Regions from separate parts of the Lysinibacillus sp. G01H genome, predicted to be linked through region 2. Evidence: riboswitches for the same ligand, from Rfam matches in the RefSeq annotation. Region 2 holds a riboswitch; the other holds the start of a gene.
What was found. A riboswitch is a leader RNA that binds a small molecule or an ion and turns the genes downstream of it on or off. The one in region 2 is predicted to bind S-adenosylmethionine.
Positions count from the first base shown of each region.

Region 1: another riboswitch for S-adenosylmethionine. It lies ahead of PSR12_RS18570 (methionine ABC transporter ATP-binding protein); the one in region 2 lies ahead of PSR12_RS20885 (bifunctional homocysteine S-methyltransferase/methylenetetrahydrofolate reductase).

Region 1 is NZ_CP118397.1:3,641,084-3,645,739, reverse strand. It holds gene PSR12_RS18595 (acyl-CoA dehydrogenase family protein) at 1-805, shown strand, start outside; gene PSR12_RS18590 (arsenate reductase family protein) at 994-1,350, shown strand; gene gcvH (glycine cleavage system protein GcvH) at 1,432-1,812, shown strand; gene PSR12_RS18580 (toprim domain-containing protein) at 1,904-2,245, shown strand; gene PSR12_RS18575 (thioredoxin family protein) at 2,260-2,571, shown strand; SAM riboswitch class I at 2,628-2,731, shown strand; gene PSR12_RS18570 (methionine ABC transporter ATP-binding protein) at 2,814-3,842, shown strand; gene PSR12_RS18565 (methionine ABC transporter permease) at 3,832-4,500, shown strand; gene PSR12_RS18560 (MetQ/NlpA family ABC transporter substrate-binding protein) at 4,569-4,656, shown strand, end outside.
Region 2 is NZ_CP118397.1:4,105,515-4,110,170, reverse strand. It holds gene PSR12_RS20895 (globin-coupled sensor protein) at 1-957, shown strand, start outside; gene PSR12_RS20890 (protoporphyrinogen oxidase) at 1,195-2,589, shown strand; SAM riboswitch class I at 2,689-2,789, shown strand; gene PSR12_RS20885 (bifunctional homocysteine S-methyltransferase/methylenetetrahydrofolate reductase) at 2,878-4,656, shown strand, end outside.

The DNA.
Region 1 (4,656 bases), 460 kb from region 2:
ACTATTTGAGGATCGCTTAAGCCAGTTAAGCCTGGAAGAGCAAAAGCAAGGAAAAGTAATTGCAGGTGCGATCGCCGAATATGCGATTGAATGTTCTATTGCCAAAGTATTCGGTTCAGAAACATTAGACTATATTGCTGACGAAGCTGTCCAACTTCATGGCGGTTATGGCTTTATGGCTGAGTATGAGGTAGAGCGTATTTACCGTGATTCTCGTATTAATCGAATTTTTGAAGGAACAAACGAAATTAACCGCATGATTGTACCTGGTACATTTATGAAAAAGGCGCTAAAAGGTGAGCTGCCATTATTACAAGTGGCTCAAAATTTACAGCAAGAGCTGCTTATGCTAATGCCAGAGGAAATCGGTACAGAGCCGTTAGCACAAGAAAAATATTTAGTGAAAAATGCCAAGAAAATTGCTGTCTTAGCTGCAGGCTTAGCAGCCCAACGCTTTGGTGCAAAGCTTGATCAAGAGCAAGAAGTATTGGTAAACATTGCGAATATAGCTAACCAATTATTTGCAATGGAATCAGCTGTCTTACGTACAGAAAAGGCAATTGCTTGTGACGGTGTTGAAAAAGCACATCAAAAATTGCTATACACACAAATTTTCTGCCAGGAAGCATTCGCAGAAATCGAAAAGGAAGCAAAAGACACAATTCTTGCTTCAGCAGATGGCGATGCAGCCCGTATGACATTATCTGCACTGCGTAAGCTAACGCGTAATAATCCATACAATCTAATTGTGAAGAAGCGTGAGGCTTCAGTTAAATTAATTGATGCTGAAAAATATATTGTTTAAAGCGCACACCTAACCTAGCTATCTGCAAAAGATAGCTAGGTTTTTTTATATAAGAAAAATGACTAATATCGTAAGAGGACGGATAAAAATGCAAAACTAGTGGATAAACTTACAAAAAAGAGTGAAGTTCACCATTGAAAACAACTATGATGGTATACTACAGAAAAAGACAGAAGAGGAGCATTGTAATGACGATTCAATTTTTCCATTATCCGAAATGTACAACATGTAAAAAGGCACAGAAGTGGTTAAATGAGCATGAGGTTTCCTATGAAGAGGTACATATCGCAGAGCAACCTCCCACTAAAGAAGAATTAACAGCTATTTGGCAGGCTAGCGGACAGCCTTTGAAGAAATTTTTTAATACCTCAGGTATGAAATATCGTGAGCTTGGCTTAAAGGACAAGTTAGCCGAAATGACGGAGGATGAGCAGCTTGAGTTATTAGCTTCAGATGGTATGTTAATTAAACGTCCCATCGTCACAGATGGAAAAAAAGTTACTTTAGGTTTTAAAGAAGTAGATTTTGAGCAAGCTTGGAAATAACCGTATTAAACCTTGTATTTAGAGGAGAAGTATGGCACACTGAAAGTGAATATATTACATATTTATGGAGGGGTTTTTTGCATGAGCACACCTAAAGACTTACGATACTCTGAAGAACATGAATGGGTAAAAGTAGAAGATGGAAAAGTACGTATTGGTATTACTCACTTCGCACAATCTGAATTAGGAGATATCGTATTCGTTGAGCTTCCACAAGTTGGCGACGAAATCAAAACAGATGATCCATTCGGTAGCGTAGAATCAGTAAAAACTGTTTCTGAATTATATGCACCAATCTCAGGTACTGTAGTGGAAGTAAATGCAGATTTAGAAGATAGCCCAGAATTCGTTAATGAATCACCATATGAAAAAGCATGGATGATCGTTGTTGAGCCTGCTGATGCATCAGAAGTTGAGAAACTAATGACAGCAGAGCAATACGAAGAAATGATCGCTGAATAAGACAAGCCATAATCGAAAAACGTCGGCAACTACCGGCGTTTTTTGTTATATAATGACTTATAAGTGGGGATCTCTAAATGGAGGTGGCGTAATGTTCGAGGGAAAATGCTTGATAGTAGAAGGGCGTTCAGATAAGCTACAAATTGAGCCTATTTTGAATGAGAATGTTACAATACTATGTACGAATGGTACAATTGGTGTGCATCAACTAGAAGAACTACTGGATCCCTATGAGGGCTGTGAGCTATTTACTTTTTTTGATGCAGATACTTCTGGGGATAAGCTACGTGCATTAATGGACAGACATTATCCAGAAGCTGAGCATCTGCGCACAATGCCAACATACAAGGAAGTAGAAACGACACCAAGAAAAGTCCTAGCGATGATTTTACTGCGTGCACATTTTTCAATCCATAATGAATATATTTTGTAAGGTTGCGTGAGTAAATGGAAGAATGGTCAACAGAGCAGTGGGAAACGGCTAAACAGTCGGGAGAGAAAACTGCATTTTATTTATATACTCCGATGTGTGGAACATGTGCAGTGGCATCTAAAATGATGTCCGTTATTGAACAATTACTGCCACAGCTACAAATTGGTAAAGCAAATATCAACTTTTTGGAACACATTGCCTATGAGCATCAAATTGAAAGTGTTCCCTGTCTACTCATCAGTGATGGCGGAAAAGTGACAGAAAAAATTTATGCCTTTCAATCCGTACCATTTTTATATGAATTGTTAAAAAAATCAATTGACTGAACTTTACTAGCGTGGTAAAGTATCAAATATATTACTAAAACATTAAATATATCGAACTCTTATGAAGAGTGGCGGAGGGAAGTGCCCTATGAAGCCCGGCAACCATCACAATGTGAAAAGGTGCCAAATCACTCAAAGATTTTTCTTTGAAAGATGAGAGAACGGTTTAACGTATCATACGTGACCCCTTCTACTTGTCTGTGAGTGAAGGGGTTTTCTATATGAGAAAAGGAGTATTCGCTATGATCCAGCTTCAAAATATTACAAAGAAATACAAAACAGCAAATGGCGAATTAACGGCAGTCAAAGACGTCAACCTTACTATTAATAAAGGTGAAATTTTTGGCATTATCGGCTATAGTGGTGCTGGTAAAAGTACCATGATTCGTTTATTAAACGGTTTAGAGAAACCGACAGCAGGAACAGTAACGGTGAACAATCAAGAATTTTCATCGATAAAAGGGCAAAAGCTTAGAGCGGCTAGACAAAAGGTAAGTATGATTTTCCAGCATTTCAATTTACTTTGGTCGAGAACAGTTGCCGAAAATATTGCATTCCCTTTAGAAATCGCAGGCTTCCCAAAGGCTCAACGTGAAGCACGTGTGAAGGAATTGATTGCCCTTGTAGGCTTAGAAGGGCGCGATAAGGCCTATCCATCCCAGCTTTCTGGTGGACAAAAGCAGCGTGTAGGAATTGCACGTGCATTAGCGAATAATCCAGAGGTTTTACTATGTGATGAGGCGACTTCCGCACTCGATCCTGAAACAACGGATGCTATTCTTGATTTACTCGTAGATATAAATGAACGCTTAGGCTTAACAATCGTCCTGATTACCCACGAAATGCATGTCATTCGCAAAATTTGTCATCGTGTAGCGGTGATGGAGGCAGGCGAAATTGTGGAACGTGGTGAGGTATTGCAAGTCTTCCAAGCCCCACAGGCAGCTATTACTAAGAAGTTTGTATCTCAAATTACAGACACTAAGGAAACACAAGATACGGTAGCACAAATTAAAACAAACTATCCAACTGGACAACTTGTCAAACTTATTTTTGTTGGTGAAAAAACAGAACAGCCTGTCATCTCACATCTTGTGAAACAATTTGATGTAGAAGTAAGTATTGTTCACGGAAATATTTCGCAAACAAAAAATGGTGCATATGGTACATTGATTGTGCAAATTGATGGCTCTCAGACAAACGTCACTGAAGCCCTTCGTTATTTAAATACAGTGGAAGTACAGACGGAGGTGATTGAAAATGCTAACTAATCTCTTTCCGAATGTAGACTGGGAAAATATGTGGCAAGCTACGTATGAAACATTATACATGACAGCTATATCAACGGTTGTGACATTTATTCTTGGGTTAGTCATTGGTATTGTTCTATTTTTAACTAGTCCCAATCAGTTATGGGCAAATAAAATCGTTAACTTTTTAACAGGATCACTCGTAAATATTTTCCGTTCCATTCCATTTATCGTATTAATTATTTTATTAATTCCATTTACGAAGTTTTTACTAGGTACAATTCGAGGAGCTAATGCGGCGTTACCTGCATTAATTATCGGTGCAGCACCGTTTTATGCTCGTATGGTATTAATTGCGTTACGTGAAATTGATAAAGGTGTGATTGAAGCAGCTCGTTCAATGGGGGCGAAAACTTCTACAATTATTTGGAAAGTATTGGTTCCTGAATCATTGCCAGCCTTGATTTCTGGTATCACTGTAACGGCTGTTGCTCTTGTAGGTTATACTGCGATGGCAGGAATTATTGGTGCAGGGGGTCTTGGTAACTTAGCTTTCTTAGACGGCTTCCAGCGAAATCGCCAAGATGTGACATTAATGGCAACTATTTTGATCTTAGTAGTCGTATTTATTATTCAATGGATTGGTGATTTAATTACCGAGAAAATTGATAAACGCTAGCAAGTAAAAGAGGTTATTTCGGTTCTTACCGCTAACATATTTTAAACAAATAAAAGGGAGTGTCATAAATGAAAAAGTTATTAGCAGGATTATTTTTATCAATACTTGTACTAGCATTAGCAGCTTGCGGTACAGATAAAAAAGAAGATGAAAAAT
Region 2 (4,656 bases):
AAAATTGCAAAGGTGCATGTCCACATTGGGCTTAGAACACAGTGGTATATCTGTGCATTCCAAGATTTATCGATATCATTTATTGATTTAGTCGAAAAAAATATAGAATTTCCACAAGATCAATTTAATACGATCAGAGCTATATCGAAAATTTGTAATTTTGAGCAACAACTCGTTTTAGAAGCTTTTGAAAACACTGTGGAACAACTGAAAGAAAAAATGGTTCATGAAAAAGAAGCGATTGAACGACAGATTGTAGATTCTTCGGAAGCACTTGCAGCTATCTCGCAGGAAACCAATAATTCATTTTCCTGCTTAAGTAAGCAATCTGACGAAATTAAACATTTGGCAAAAAAATCACTCGATTTGTCTACACTGGCTGAAAACCAAGCACTTGAGGGTCGCGAGCGTTTAAAAAATCAATCACAAAATATGCTAAATATTAGTCATTCTCTTCATGATATAGAAGAAAATATTGAACAATTATCAGGTATGTCTAAGGAAATGGAAACAATCATGAGTGTTGTGACCAATATTGCGAATCAAACAAATCTATTGGCTTTAAATGCAGCAATTGAAGCAGCACGTGCTGGGGAAGCGGGAAAGGGCTTTAGTGTAGTGGCCGATGAAGTACGGAAATTATCAATTCAGACAAAAGAATCTGTTACAGCGGTGGCTTTGTTATTGAAAAAGACAGGTGAACGAACAGAGAAACTAGAGTATTCTTTGACAAATATTCAAGAAGAAGTTGCAGCAGGTGAAGAAAATATGTTACAAACTGAAGGCCAATTTACGAGTATATTGGGAGCCATGACAGAGGCAAAAGATCAAAATGAGTGTATGGCAACAAAAATACAAGCAATTGTAGGCATATTAAGTGAATTAGGCACTTCATTTACTGAGGTAACAAATTCAGCAGAAAAATTAGCGAGCTTTGCGCAAAATTTAAAAGGATAGACTACTAACAACATCCTATTTTTTATGTTTTTAGACGTAATAAACACTATAGTACCTATTAAAATGTTTGTTGTGAAGCCATCGTTATAGAGGATCAATCTTATAGAGATTCAGAAAGTAAGAGCTATTTCACTGATGAAATAGCTCTATTTTTGCTAAATTTGTAAAGGGTTTAACGTAATTTTCAATGAAAAAAAGATTATACTGTAGAAAGAATGAATAATAGGGGCGGTTATGATGAAAACAGTTGTTGTTTTAGGCGGCGGTATTACAGGACTATGTACAATGCATTATTTGCAACGTCAAGTGAAGGAACATAATTTAAATGTTCGTCTAGTGCTTATAGAAAAAAATACATATTTAGGAGGCAAATTATATTCAGTACATGAACAAGGTTTCATCATGGAAACGGGTGCTGATTCTATTGTAGCCCGTCATCAAGGCGTTATGGAACTCGTGCAGGAGCTTGATTTTGAGGCGGAACTAGTTTACAACGAAACAGGTATTTCTTATATTTATACGAATAATGAGTTACATGCTATTCCGGCAGATTCAACTTTCGGAATACCGATGAGTTTAGCATCCTTAGAGGAAAGTACACTTATTTCCGAGCAAGGAAAAAAAGAAGCGTTGAAGGATTTAACATTGCCAAACAATGGCTTCACAAAGGAAAGTTCAATCGGTGAATTTTTAACTTACTATTTAGGAGAGGAACTGGTGAAAAATCAAATTGCACCAGTCCTTGCAGGTGTTTATTCGGGAGATTTACATCAGCTTTCTATTGGCTCTACTTTACCGTATTTGATTGATTATAAGAATGATTATGGAAGTATTATTAAAGGCTTTGATGCGAATCGTGAGCAATTTGTTAAAGCAGCGAACAAAAAATTTATATCGTTTAAAAAAGGTTTATCTTCTTTAATTGATCGACTTGAACAAACCTTATCCGATGTAGAAATTATCAAGGGTGTTACTACGTTAAATGTTCAAAAACAAGATAAGAACTACACTATTTCCTTAGCTAATGGTGAAATTATTGAGTCAGATTATGTCGTTTTAGCATTACCGAACGATACTGTCCAAAATCTGCTACAGGATGAATCTTTAAACCGCTATTTTGATCGATTTACGACAGCGTCAGCGATTACTATCTATTTAGGTTTTGATGTGCCAGATGCTAAATTGCCAGCAGATGGAACAGGCTATATTGTTTCCCATAATTCAGACGTTACTTGTAATGCAGCAACTTGGACTAGTCGTAAATGGAAGCATACATCGAAAGAAAATAAATTACTTGTGCGACTCTTTTATAAGAGCATCAATCCAGCCTATGAGCAACTACGTGCCATGACGGATGAAGAATTGGCAGCAGTTGCTTTAGAAGATGTGAGAAAGAGCCTAGGAATAGAGGAGCAACCAACCGTTGTGAATGTAACAAAATGGATTGATCAAATGCCTAAATATGATCTAGCGCATCGTGAGGCATTACAAGGATTACTACAAGAATTACATGAGAAATATCCTAATTTATCGATTGCAGGGTGCTCATATTTTGGCGTAGGTATCGGTGCTTGCATTCAAAATGGGAAAAAAATTGGCGAAGAGCTTGCAAAGAAACTTGCCAATTTCTAAGATTTTAAGTGGAAAAAAACTTTGTTATGTGAAATAGTCTTGACTCATTCGTCAGTAAACGATATGATTCTTTTAATTATTTAAAAAATTCATACTTAATTCTTATCAAGAGAAGCAGAGGGACTGGCCCATTGAAGCTTCAGCAACCAACTTTATTGTCAGGTGCTAAATCCAGAAGACCGTTGAGTCGAAGATGAGAAGGAACAACAATGATGAATCGTTAAAGCCTTCTTTTTTATGAAAGAAGGCTTTTTATTATATAGAGACATAGGAAGAGAGGCTAATTTTATGGGATTGCTTGAAAGGTTAAAAACGCATGTATTGACGGCAGACGGTGCAATAGGCACAGTGCTATATGGCTATGGATTGGAGTATTGCCATGAGGAAATGAATGTTCAGAGACCCGAGTTAATTGAAAAGATTCATAGAGAATATATTGCAGCTGGTGCTGACATCATTCAAACGAATACGTACGGTGCAAATGCCATTAAATTAGCTCGCTATGGATTAGAATCACGTGTCCAACAATTTAATGAAGCTGCTATCACCATCGCAAAACGAGCAGCGGCTGATGGCGGTCAATTTGTTTTAGGAACAATTGGTGGTATTCGGGGAATTCGTAAAAGTGATGCAACCTTGGATGAAATATTAGCGACTATTGAAGAACAAGCAAGAGTCTTACTTGCAGGGAATCCAGATGGCCTTTTACTTGAAACTTATTATGATTTTGAAGAATTAACAGCAACCTTAAAGATGCTACGAGAAAAAACAAAATTGCCGATTATTGCACAAGTTTCTATGCATGAGCCTGGTGTTTTACAAAATGGGATGACTTTAAATAATGCTCTCCATGAGCTTGAAGCCCTAGGTGCTGATATTGTTGGTGTCAATTGTCGACTAGGTCCACACCATACAATTCTGGCATTTGAGGGTGTAGAACTTCCTCATAAGGCATTTATGTCAGCCTATCCAAATGCTTCACTTCTGGACTTAGAGGATGGGCGTGTCGTTTATGAGTCAGAAGCTGATTATTTTGGTCGAGCGGCTGTTGAATTGCGTGATCAAGGTGTACGCTTAATAGGGGGCTGTTGTGGTACAACACCCAAACATATTGCAGCAGCAAAGAAGTATTTAGAAGAGTTATCACCGGTTCAGGAGAAGCATGCGAAGCCTAAAAAGATTGAGATTGTTCGAGAAGCGGAGCCAACAAAGTATGAGCCTCTTCATGAAAAAGTTAAACGTGAACGCTCTGTCATAGTAGAGTTGGATACACCTAGACATTTAGAGATCGATGGGTTCCTTGAAGGAGCAAAGCAATTATATGATGCAGGTGCAGATGTAGTTATGATGGCAGACAATTCACTGGCCTCTCCACGTATTAGTAATATTGCAATGGGCGCATTGTTGAAGAGCACACATAGTGTACGCCCACTAACTCATATTACATGTCGCGATCGTAATTTAATTGGTCTACAATCCCATTTAATGGGGTTAAATGCTTTAGGTATTCATGATGTGTTGGCCGTTACGGGTGATCCAACGAAAGTAGGAGATTTCCCAGGTGCGACAAGTGTTTATGATGTATCTTCCATGGAGCTAATCCAATTAATTAAGCAATTAAATGAAGGGGTCTCGTTCTCAGGTAAGCCACTTCGTAAAAAAGCAAATTTTTCAGTTGCTGCTGCATTTAATCCAAACGTCCGTGTGTTAGATCGTGCTGTGACACGCTTGGAGAAGAAAATTGAGCATGGGGCAGACTATTTCATTTCTCAACCAGTATATACGAAAGAGAAGATTGTAGAGATTTATGAGGCAACAAAGCATTTACAAGCTCCAATATACATCGGTATTATGCCTGTTACGAGTTATAAAAGCGCTGAATTTTTACATCATGAAGTGCCAGGTATCAAATTATCTGAAGATGCCTTAACAAGAATGAAAGCATGTGGAGAAGATAAAGAAAAGGCAACATTGGAAGGGATTGCTATTGCCAAAGAATTAGTAGAAGAGGCTACGCAATATTTCAATGGGATTTACCTTATTACACCATTTTTACGTTACGATGTG